3 regions of the Desulfosporosinus burensis genome follow, and region 2 is predicted to be linked to each of the others. Evidence: riboswitches for the same ligand, from Rfam matches in the RefSeq annotation. Region 2 holds a riboswitch; each other region holds the start of a gene.
What was found. Region 2 has a riboswitch for cobalamin ahead of ACYQ3Q_RS26535 (DUF2162 family putative transporter). Riboswitches for the same ligand answer to the same signal wherever they lie in the genome.
Positions count from the first base shown of each region.

Region 1: linked by a shared signal. The riboswitch ahead of thiC (phosphomethylpyrimidine synthase ThiC) and the one ahead of ACYQ3Q_RS26535 (DUF2162 family putative transporter) in region 2 are both predicted to bind cobalamin.
Region 3: linked by a shared signal. The riboswitch ahead of ACYQ3Q_RS23175 (ribonucleoside triphosphate reductase) and the one ahead of ACYQ3Q_RS26535 (DUF2162 family putative transporter) in region 2 are both predicted to bind cobalamin.

Region 1 covers NZ_BAAHYN010000007.1:163,018-166,296, reverse strand. Annotated here, with positions in the region: gene ACYQ3Q_RS14150 (3'-5' exonuclease) at 203-1,027, shown strand; cobalamin riboswitch at 1,120-1,300, shown strand; gene thiC (phosphomethylpyrimidine synthase ThiC) at 1,447-2,733, shown strand; gene bzaB (B12 lower ligand biosynthesis ThiC-like protein BzaB) at 2,945-3,279, shown strand, end outside.
Region 2 covers NZ_BAAHYN010000023.1:15,681-18,959, forward strand. Annotated here, with positions in the region: gene ACYQ3Q_RS26525 (DUF2149 domain-containing protein) at 34-333, opposite strand; gene ACYQ3Q_RS26530 (MotA/TolQ/ExbB proton channel family protein) at 311-982, opposite strand; gene ACYQ3Q_RS26535 (DUF2162 family putative transporter) at 990-1,691, opposite strand; cobalamin riboswitch at 1,821-2,006, opposite strand; cobalamin riboswitch at 2,290-2,473, opposite strand; gene ACYQ3Q_RS26540 (hypothetical protein) at 2,681-2,881, opposite strand; gene ACYQ3Q_RS26545 (CooT family nickel-binding protein) at 3,090-3,279, shown strand, end outside.
Region 3 covers NZ_BAAHYN010000015.1:95,251-98,529, forward strand. Annotated here, with positions in the region: gene ACYQ3Q_RS23175 (ribonucleoside triphosphate reductase) at 1-1,721, opposite strand, end outside; cobalamin riboswitch at 1,858-2,044, opposite strand; partial or broken gene ACYQ3Q_RS23180 (hypothetical protein) at 2,337-2,429, opposite strand; gene ACYQ3Q_RS23185 (CooT family nickel-binding protein) at 2,610-2,798, shown strand.

The DNA of each region.
Region 1 (3,279 bases), on a different contig from region 2:
TATACCAACTTGTATAGCCTAGCAAACCTCCCTCTTCAAACGATTGATGCATCTAGCATGTCACGGATCCTCCTTGGATGATTATGGCACAATTTGTGCAACAATACCAAGACTATGCACTTTTAGAAGGGAATGATAAAACTAAGATGTGCGTTTATTCTTTGGAAGGATTATAATAAAACGAGTGACAGAGGAGGTAACAATGAACTATATAGTGTTTGATTTGGAATTCAATATGTTTTTTAAATTCAAAGAAGGGGATTATGCAAATCCAGCTTTGAAAAGTGAAATCATTCAAATCGGAGCGGTCAAACTCAACGAACGATTGGAGACCATTGGCGAGTTCAATTTAATCGTTAAGCCAGTGATTTATAAGAGAATAAACCCCTATGTTAAGAAGAAAACGACGATCAATACAAGGCAGGTTAGTCAAGGAACCCCTTTCAATCAAGCAATCAAGAGCTTTAGTTCATGGCTTGGAAAGGACTCTGTTTTATGCTCTTGGGGACATGATGATATTTTAGGTTTAAGAGATAATTGCCAGTTTTTTGGCTTTGGCTCACTATCCTTTGACAGATTTATTAATATTCAGCAAATCTATATGAATCATGGGGTTATAACAATGCAACCAAGTCTAGAAAATGCCGTGGAAGCCTTAGGGATTGAAAAAACTTTTCCCTTTCACGATGCATTAAGTGATGCTTTCTATACCTCAGAGATTTTCAAAAAGGTCTTTGATTTTTCTGAAGGGGCCATAATAAACTGGGAAAAGAACCAAATCGAAAATGAAATAAAAGTTAAAGAGTTGAAGGCTTTCCTTGACAAAGTGACTATATCATGTCCGCAATGTTCCAAACTTATAGAGAAAGATAAGGAAGTCACTAAAACAAAGAAATATTTTGCCTTTGGCTATTGTACAGAATGCAAGCACCAAATTCGACTTGTTTCTAGAATCGTGCACAGTAGTGGGGAGTACAGCATAATTTCCAAAAATTCTATCTATAAAACAGAAGAAGCATCAGAGTGAGGATGATAATAAGATAAGCTTGTAATGAAATCTTCAATAATTATCGACAAAAGACCTTGTCAACGATACGTTTATTGTTTATACTATGCTTAGAAAATTTAATTACTACAGGTGCCTCACTATGAGGAGAATAGGGAAGTCGGTGTAAGTCCGGCGCGGTCCCGCCACTGTAAACGGGGAGCAAGAAGTATATAACCACGGGGTAGTTCCCGGAAGGTGCTTCAGACGTGTTGATCCGTAAGCCAGGAGACCTGCCTGTAGTTAGTAAAGCCTACCTTGTCGAAGAACCAAGAGTAGCGTGAATGAGATTATGGAAAAGTCTCTAGTCACTGTGTGATTAGAGGCTTTTTTTGTTTTTTCACTCCAGAATGTTCTTTTCAAGGTAATGACTCCAAACATAGAAAGGAGAGTTTATGGTGTTGACGTTAATGGAAATGGCCCAAGAGGGTCGGGAAATCCCGTTGTTTACCTTGGTAGCACGAAGCGAACAAATGAATGTCCAACTACTTATGGAACGGGTTGCTACCGGACGGATTGTTATTCCCTATAACCGTCATCACAAGCCCCAAAGACCTCAAGGATTTGGGCTAGGCCTAAGTACCAAGGTTAGTGCCAGTATTGGCTTAGCTACAGACGAGGATAGTCTTACGGATGAACTATTTAAAGTGGATGAGGCCATCAGGGCAGGAACCAATGCTATCATGGATTTGAGTACAGCCGGCAATATGGACGAGGCAAGGCGGACAATTATAAAAAGAGTACCGTTGCCTTTAGGTACACTACCCGTTTATCAGGCTTTTGCTGAAGCTGTACATACTAAGGGTTCAGCCTTAGCACTTGAGCCAGATGATTTTTTCAAGGTTATGGAACGCCAAGCTGCCGATGGAGTGGATTTTATGGCTTTGCATAGCGCCCTTCACTCCGGATTATTTAAAACGGCTAAGGAAGACCAGCGGGTCCTAAATCTGGTCAGCCGAGGCGGGTCCTTGCTAATGGGCTGGATGCTTTATCATAACAAGGAAAACTTTTTGTTTACTATGTTTGACCGCATCCTGGAAATTGCCAAAAAGTATGAAGTGACCTTAAGTTTAGCAGATGCTATGCGACCAGGTGCAGGTGCCGATTCATTATGTCGTTCGCAGGCAGAAGAACTCGTTATTTTAGGCGAGTTGGTGAAGCGAAGCAGACAAGCAGGGGTTCAAATCATGATTAAGGGACCTGGTCACACTCCACCTAATCAAATCGCGACTACGGTTAAATTTGAAAAACAAGTATGTCAAGGTGCTCCGTATTTTGTCTTCGGTCCGGTATCGACGGATGTAGCCCCAGGATATGACGAAATAACAGCTGCTATTGGAGGAGCGATGGCTGGTGCTGCTGGAGCAGACATTCTCTGCTATGTCACACCCGCTGAACATATAGGTTATCCCAATGCGCAGGATGTCTATCGGGGAGTGGTGGCTTCGCGTATTGCTGCTCATGTAGCTGATCTAGCCAAAGGGTACCCAGGAGCAGAAAAATGGGACCTGAAAATGAGTCAAGCACGGCGGGCGCAGAATCTAGAGGCTCAGAAAACGTTAGCTTTAGATCGAGAAAGGCTTAAAGATTTTCACTCAAGCGAAAAACCTTTCTGCAAAAAATGCGAAAAGGGTTGTGCTATGGCTGTAGCGGGCGAGTTCTTTCAAGAACTGCCGTGGGAGTGCTGAGGCGAGGTTCGAGGTGCGTGGTTCGAAGTAGTGAACTCATTCAACTAAAGTTGAACATCGAGACTTCGGTGGGGGAGTCTCACGATTGGATGAATAACGATGATCGCAATCACATTTGTCCCTGGATAAGTTCAGCTAAGCTAAGCACTACATGAAGTTGGTAAAATTATTTTCATAAATGAAAAAATAGAATTTGAATGGAGAGATTAAAATGACACAACTTATTAAAGCAAGACAAGGTATTATTACGCCTGAGGTAGAGAGATTAGCTAAGGTAGAAGGGCTTACAGCGGATCAGTTATGTGAGAAGGTAGCTCAAGGTCGGGTCGTGATCTTAAAGAACAATCAACGCAAGAACTCGGTCGCGATTGCAGTAGGGGAAGGACTTCGCACCAAAGTGAATGCTAACGTCGGGACGTCACCGGACTGTGTAGACTTCGCGGATGAGATTCATAAAATAAAGGTTGCCGTTGCGGCTGGTGCGGATTCGATTATGGAATTAAGTATTGGCGGAGATGTTGATGCCTTCCACCGTCAAGTACTCGA
Region 2 (3,279 bases):
TTAGCATGCTCCTTTTCCCTCTCCCCCGTGTTCTTATTTACCTTCATCTACCGGTTGCACCATAATTAACTTACCTGTTTTAGGGTCTTTAAACACAGTCCCCATTTCTTCAAAGCCGCTCCCTGTTTTTGAGTCAACTTGCGGTAAGCTTTCCATTTCTTTTCCTTGTTTTACATCAATAATAGCTTGTTTTGGTTTACCGGCACTACCACTAGTAGGACTGACATTATAAACATTAACTAACGCAACTAGTAAACCTACGCTAAAAACAAACATAACATCCGCTAGATTAGCCAAACTGCTTAATGGATCAAATTCTTCCTCCGATTGCAACTTTCTTCCCCGTTTGCGAAACATACTCTCTCACCTCAATAATTGTTTCTAGAATTGTATCCAAATTATTCAAGTAACGTCCATACCAGCGCCGACGCACCTTGGATATGGTAAAGGCTAAACTGCCGGCAAAAACACCAATAATGGTGGCATCAAAAGAAACAATCAGGTACTGGGCCAGCATGTTAAAATCTCCTTTACCCAAGCCTACCAAACCTGGTCCTAAAGGAATCAAAGTACCCATTAAACCCAACAAAGGACCCATTTTAGAAATCAAGTCTGTTTTTTCGGTTCTTTTAGCAATTAAATCTTCTTGCTCACATAAGAGATTTTGAGCAACTATCCGTTGACGAGCTCCTTCTGCGGAAGCTAAGGTTAGGAATTCTGTGACAACTTTTTTTAGTTTAATAGGCAATTCGCTATTTTCCACATAAAGCTCAATGTTATGGGTTTCTGGTAATTTACTCAAAAACTCTTTTGTTTTAAACTGATGTATTTTTTTCTCCCCAAACTTTTCCCCGATCAGGGCACCTGTCTCGATTACAGCTGTCACTACAAAATAAAGTAAAAAAGCATAACAAGGTATCATTAAACTTTGGGAAATAATATGCATAATTTGATTCAAATACTGGGAACCAACCATAGCCATTTCCTAATCATCTCCTCCAACTTAAACTATTGAAACGGGTTAACATTTCTTTGCCAAACCCCAACGTAAAAAGAACAAAAAATCCAACTACAGATAAGAGTAATTCTTTTTTGGAACATAATACCATCGGTATAAATGTGTCTTGCATGGTTGCCACAATGTTAGGAATTAAAAAAGCAGATAACAACGTAAAAACACCTAAAAACAATAACCCTTGATGAAAAAAACTAGCTACGCCAAAATTAAATCGGGTCAAAAATCTACGTAAAATCCAGCTTACCAAGACTATACCTAAAGAAAATGCAATACCTGTAGCGATAGATACAGCATACAAAGGTACCTTTAAACCACCTGCCGTATAAATCACAGATATAACCAGTGCTCCAACACAAAAGGGACATGGTAAAAAACCCAGCCAATAACTAATTTTTTGTTTTTTCCCAGGGGTTTCTGTTTCAGAAGTATGTTCTAACCCTAAGTAAAGGAAAAGTAAACCTGTTATGCATGCAAAAGCAAATGTATATTTGTCAATAAAATGTCCAATAAGCTGATATTTCCCGTTAAAAATATAACTTAACAAAACAACAGAACTGCCAAAAATTGTTGCATAACCAGAAATTTTAGGTATGGTCAACCAGGAAGACCCTAAAACTAACCCTGTTTTGATGCTTAAAATGAGAAGGGCCACCAACAAACTAAGAATTAACATCTATTTCACCTCCTTCCGGAATAAGCCACTCGACGCAAAAAGCCTCTCAACCGATTGGTCAAGAGGCTAAAAATACTGATAAACATTTGTTCAGCACTAATAATACCTCCTCTATCGCTCGTAGAGTTATTGGCGTGTAGTATTCAGGCAGGTCTTCTGACTCTGGATCATCAATGTTTCATACCTTCCCAGACTCAACCAGTGGTATAAATGAAACATTTCCCCATCACAGCGGCGGGACCATGCAGGAATTACACCTGCTTCCCTTTTAAACCGAGGTTCTCAAACTTCGGTACCTAAATTTTCTAAGTATTTAGTTTTTATAGAATCCAGCGATATTCCACTCCTAATAAAAAATAAAGAGACAACCTCACATCACTAATCCTGAAGACAGCAATGTATCGGTTGTCTCGGACGGCGCGTTCTCCTCCGCTTTCAAGTCGCATTCGCATTTTTGAAAGCTGATCCCGCTTGAACAAGACATTTACCCTACAGGTCAGTTTCCCTCGGGAAACCATTTATGTACACATAAAAATATATAAAGCCCTCCAAAATATGAAGGGCTGAATTAAATAATTCCTGCCACCCATCCATCGTGAGTAAAGCATATGAGCAATCAGGTCTCCTGGCTCAGGTTCCTCGTTTAGTGCCTCCTTCCCAAGTCTCCTCAGTGGATGTGGCACAAACTCCCCGTTACAGTGGCGGGACCGCGCCGGATTTACACCGGCTTCCCTGTTATGATTTTTCGGCTAAGAAAAATCGCTTGCTCATCTATTAAATTTGCAAATTAAATGTATCACAAAGGCAATACACAGTCAAGTGCCGACCAACGGGCACCAGGCACAACACCCAGTGTCTACTAAAAGTGAAACTCCCCGCTTACAGTGGTGCGACCGTCAGGAATATCCATCATGGGTATAAACCTATTAAAAACGTCATAAAAAAAATAAAAAACGCAGAAGGGTTTAACACTTTTGTGTAGAATACTATTAACATAGCCAAATATTCATTATGAAAAAAAGAGACCATGGAGGTCTTGACTTGACATTAAGTCTGGTCATTCTTTCCATGGTCTTTTTCATTTTACAAAGGAGGTGATTATAGGCATATGAGCCCATGCCAGATGTTTTTCCATAGTTTGTAATGGAATGAATTCCACGTTCCAAAATACCTTCAAAATCTTCCTGCATCTTACGTGCGAAAATGTCAACTCATAATCCCTAAGGAAAGTTTGGATCCTTACGGAATACTATCAACTTCAGACCCAATGATATTCTGATCTGACCGTCACGATATCATTGGGTCTGACCCTAACTTAAAATGAACCTTTCCCAGGCATTTCTTATGAACTTGTTCTGGTAAAGCTTTGATAATTCTTAAAAGAAGGAGCTAACTGCAATGTGTGAATCAAATGCCTTTCTCAAAGATGGAGAAAACGAAGTGATGCTCATGAAGTCCGTTGATACCATCGAGCCCTATGAAGATGGCCTTAAACTCGTAGATATCTTCGGAAAACAAATGTTTATTAAAGCCAGAATTAAAGACATGACTCTTCTCAACCACCGTATTATTTTAGAAAAGATTTACA
Region 3 (3,279 bases), on a different contig from region 2:
ACCGGAAGTTGGGTTGAGTTTGAATAATAAGGGACTTTATCACCAGCAGTAATAATTGAGTCATACCTTTTAGTATCCAACATAGCCAGACGGTATGATGTTCCCTCTGCTGGCGTCGCCTCTAAATTGTAGACGTTTCCGGTCTCATGTTGAAATTTAACCAGCAGCTCTCTCAAATAGTTCATGACACTAACCGAAAACTCCCGCCCTTCTTCAGTTTCAATTCCTTTTCCCATGAAATTCAGTAACGCCTCATTCATGCCGACGATACCGATCGTACTGAAATGATTGTGCCAATAATGCCCAGTCCGCTCCTTTGAATGTCTCAAATAATAGCATGAATAGGGATACAGTCCCCTTTCTGACTGCTGCTCAATAATTTTCCGCTTGATTTCCAAGGCCGTGCGCCCGATTTCCGCCATTTGTTTCAGACGTTCCATAAATTCCTGTTTTGTCTTGGATAGATACGCTAATCTGGGCAGGTTAATTGTAAATACACCGATTGATCCTGTGAGAGGATTGCTTCCGAACAAACCCCCACCTCTTTTTCTAAGTTCACCGGTATCAAGCCTTAACCGGCAGCACATGGATACGGCATCTTCGGGAGACAGCTCTGAGTTGACATAATTAGCGAAATAAGGAATTCCATACTTACAAGTAATTCTCATAAAGGCATCCGCTACAGGACTCTCCCAATCAAAGTCTTTGGTAATGTTAAGGGTTGGAATTGGGAACGTAAACACTCTTCCCTTGGAATCTCCTTCCAGCATCACTTCACAGAACGCTAAGTTGAACATATCCAGCTCGTCCTGAAAATCTCCATATTTATCCTTAGTATAGGTTCCGCCAATCATGACCTGCTCATCTCTCAAGGTAGCAGGTACCTTTATATCAAAGGTAAGGTTGGAGAAGGGGCACTGAAATCCGACCCTCGTGGGAACATTGATGTTAAAAACAAATTCTTGCAAGCACTGTTTGACTTGGGTAAAGGTCAATTGATCATTCCGTATAAACGGCGCACAATAGGTGTCAAAACTTGACCAAGCCTGTGCTCCGGCAGTTTCTCCTTGTGTCGTAAAGGTAGAATTGACGATTTGCCCAAGGAAAGACCGTAAATGTTTGGCTGGGCCGCTTTCTACCTTGCCAGGTACTCCTCCGAATCCGTCAAGAAGGAGCTGTCTCAAATCCCATCCTGCACAATAGGGTCCAAAAAAGCCCAGGTCATGGATGTGGCAGTCTCCGCTTTCATGCGCCTCTCGAACTTCCTGAGGATAGATTTCATAAAGCCAATACTTTTTGGTAAAGACTTCTCGTATGTAATTGTTTAAACCATTAACACTTTTTTGTGTGTTCGCATTCTCACTAATTTGCCAGTCCTTATCTCCTAAGTAGTCGGAAAACATTCCAATGGTCGCTCCAATAAGAGCATCCATCTCACGGGTGCTTTTCCTTTTCTGACGATAAAGTATGAATGCTTTGGCTGTTTTGGCATGTCCGTTTTCTATGAGGACTTTTTCGACGAGATCTTGGATCGATTCTACATCCGGTTGCTTGTCCCAATAATCTCTATTTAAGACATCGACAACCTGTCTGCCTATTTCCTCAGCACGCTCATAGTCCGATCCTCCACAAGCTGTAGCGGCTTTAAAAATTGCATTCATGATTTTCTCTTGCTTAAAAGCCTCAATTCTCCCATTACGTTTAATAATTCCTGTTAACATCGGTTGAATAACCTCCAATTTTTTCAAATTACTAATTTTCCAATTAGAAAAGCCCCTTGACGATGAGCGCCAAGAGGCTATGTATTTCCCTGAATACAACAGTTACTTATGGAACCCCCCTATCGCTCGTAGAGTCATTGGTTCATTAACAAAGGCAGGTCTTCTGACTTAGGTTCATTAATGCTTCACGCCTTCCCGGTATGTACCAGTGGCCAATAGTATGAAACATCTCCCCATTACAGTGGCGGGACCGTGCAGGCCTTTAACCTGCTTCCCTTTTAAGCTGTACTCTTAGTACTTGCACCTTTATTTTCCAATATTCAATTGTTATCATGTTATCGTATATTAACCTAATGTGTCAACCATGAAGTTTAATAACGACTTTAGGAGCAAACACGTTTTCCATGGGGATAACTATTAAAAACTCATAAAAAAATAAAAAACGCAGAAGGGATTAACACTTTTATGTAGAATACTATTAACATAGGCAACTATTCATTATGAAAAAAGAGACCATGGAGGTCTTGACCTGGCATTAAGTCTGGTCATTATTTCCATGGTCTTTTTCATTTTTCAAAGGAGGTGATTATTGGCATATGAGCCCATGCCAGCTGTCTTCCCATAGTTTGTAAAGTAATGAATTCGACGTTCCAAAACGCCTTCAAAATCTTCCTGCATCTTACGTGCGAAAATGTCAACTCATAATCCATAAGGAAAGTTTGGATCCTTACGGAATACTAACAACTTCAGACCTAAAGATATTCTGATCTGACCGTCAAGATATCATTGGGTCTGACCCTAACAGAAAATGATCCTGTCCTAGGCAACTGCTTATGAACTTGTTCTGGTATAGGCTTTTATAATTCATAAAAGAAGGAGCGAACTGTGATGTGTGAATCGAATGCTTTTCTCAAAGATGGAGAAAACGAAGTGATGCTCATGAAGTCCGTTGATACCATCGAGCCCTTTGAAGATGGTCTTAAACTCGTAGATATCTTTGGAAAACAAATGTTTATTAAAGCCAGAATAAAAGACATGACCCTTCTCAACCACCGTATTATCTTAGAAAAGATTTAACCAACACCCTAGGCAACTTTTTGTAGCCTAGGGTGTTGGTTCGTATTATATAGTTATGTACTGCTTTTTCAGTTTACTATTGTTTAGTGCAGAGTCATGGTCTCGAACTCTGATAACAATTGGTTCCCCTCTGTAATATGGTTTTGTAAATGCTAAATGCTAGTTTGATCATTACTTTTTTGCAACTCTTTTATTTCTAAATTATGGGCATCCAGTGACCCCTTGAGGTCACTATAAAGAGTCAAAGCATCTATGAAGTGAATACCCCCCTGGCCCTTCATTTGTTCATAGCGATGTTTTATACTTGAACAACTCATAAAATTTCGCCAACCCTTTCTACATTAATCGTAGTATGAGGAAAGGATGCTAACTTTATTCCTTGAAAGCAGCACAATATTTTCCTTCAAGGAGTATTACTTTCTATCTTCTGAAAACCAATGCTGCGAAAAGCCTGGGGCTTCTTAATATTCAAATTTTAAAT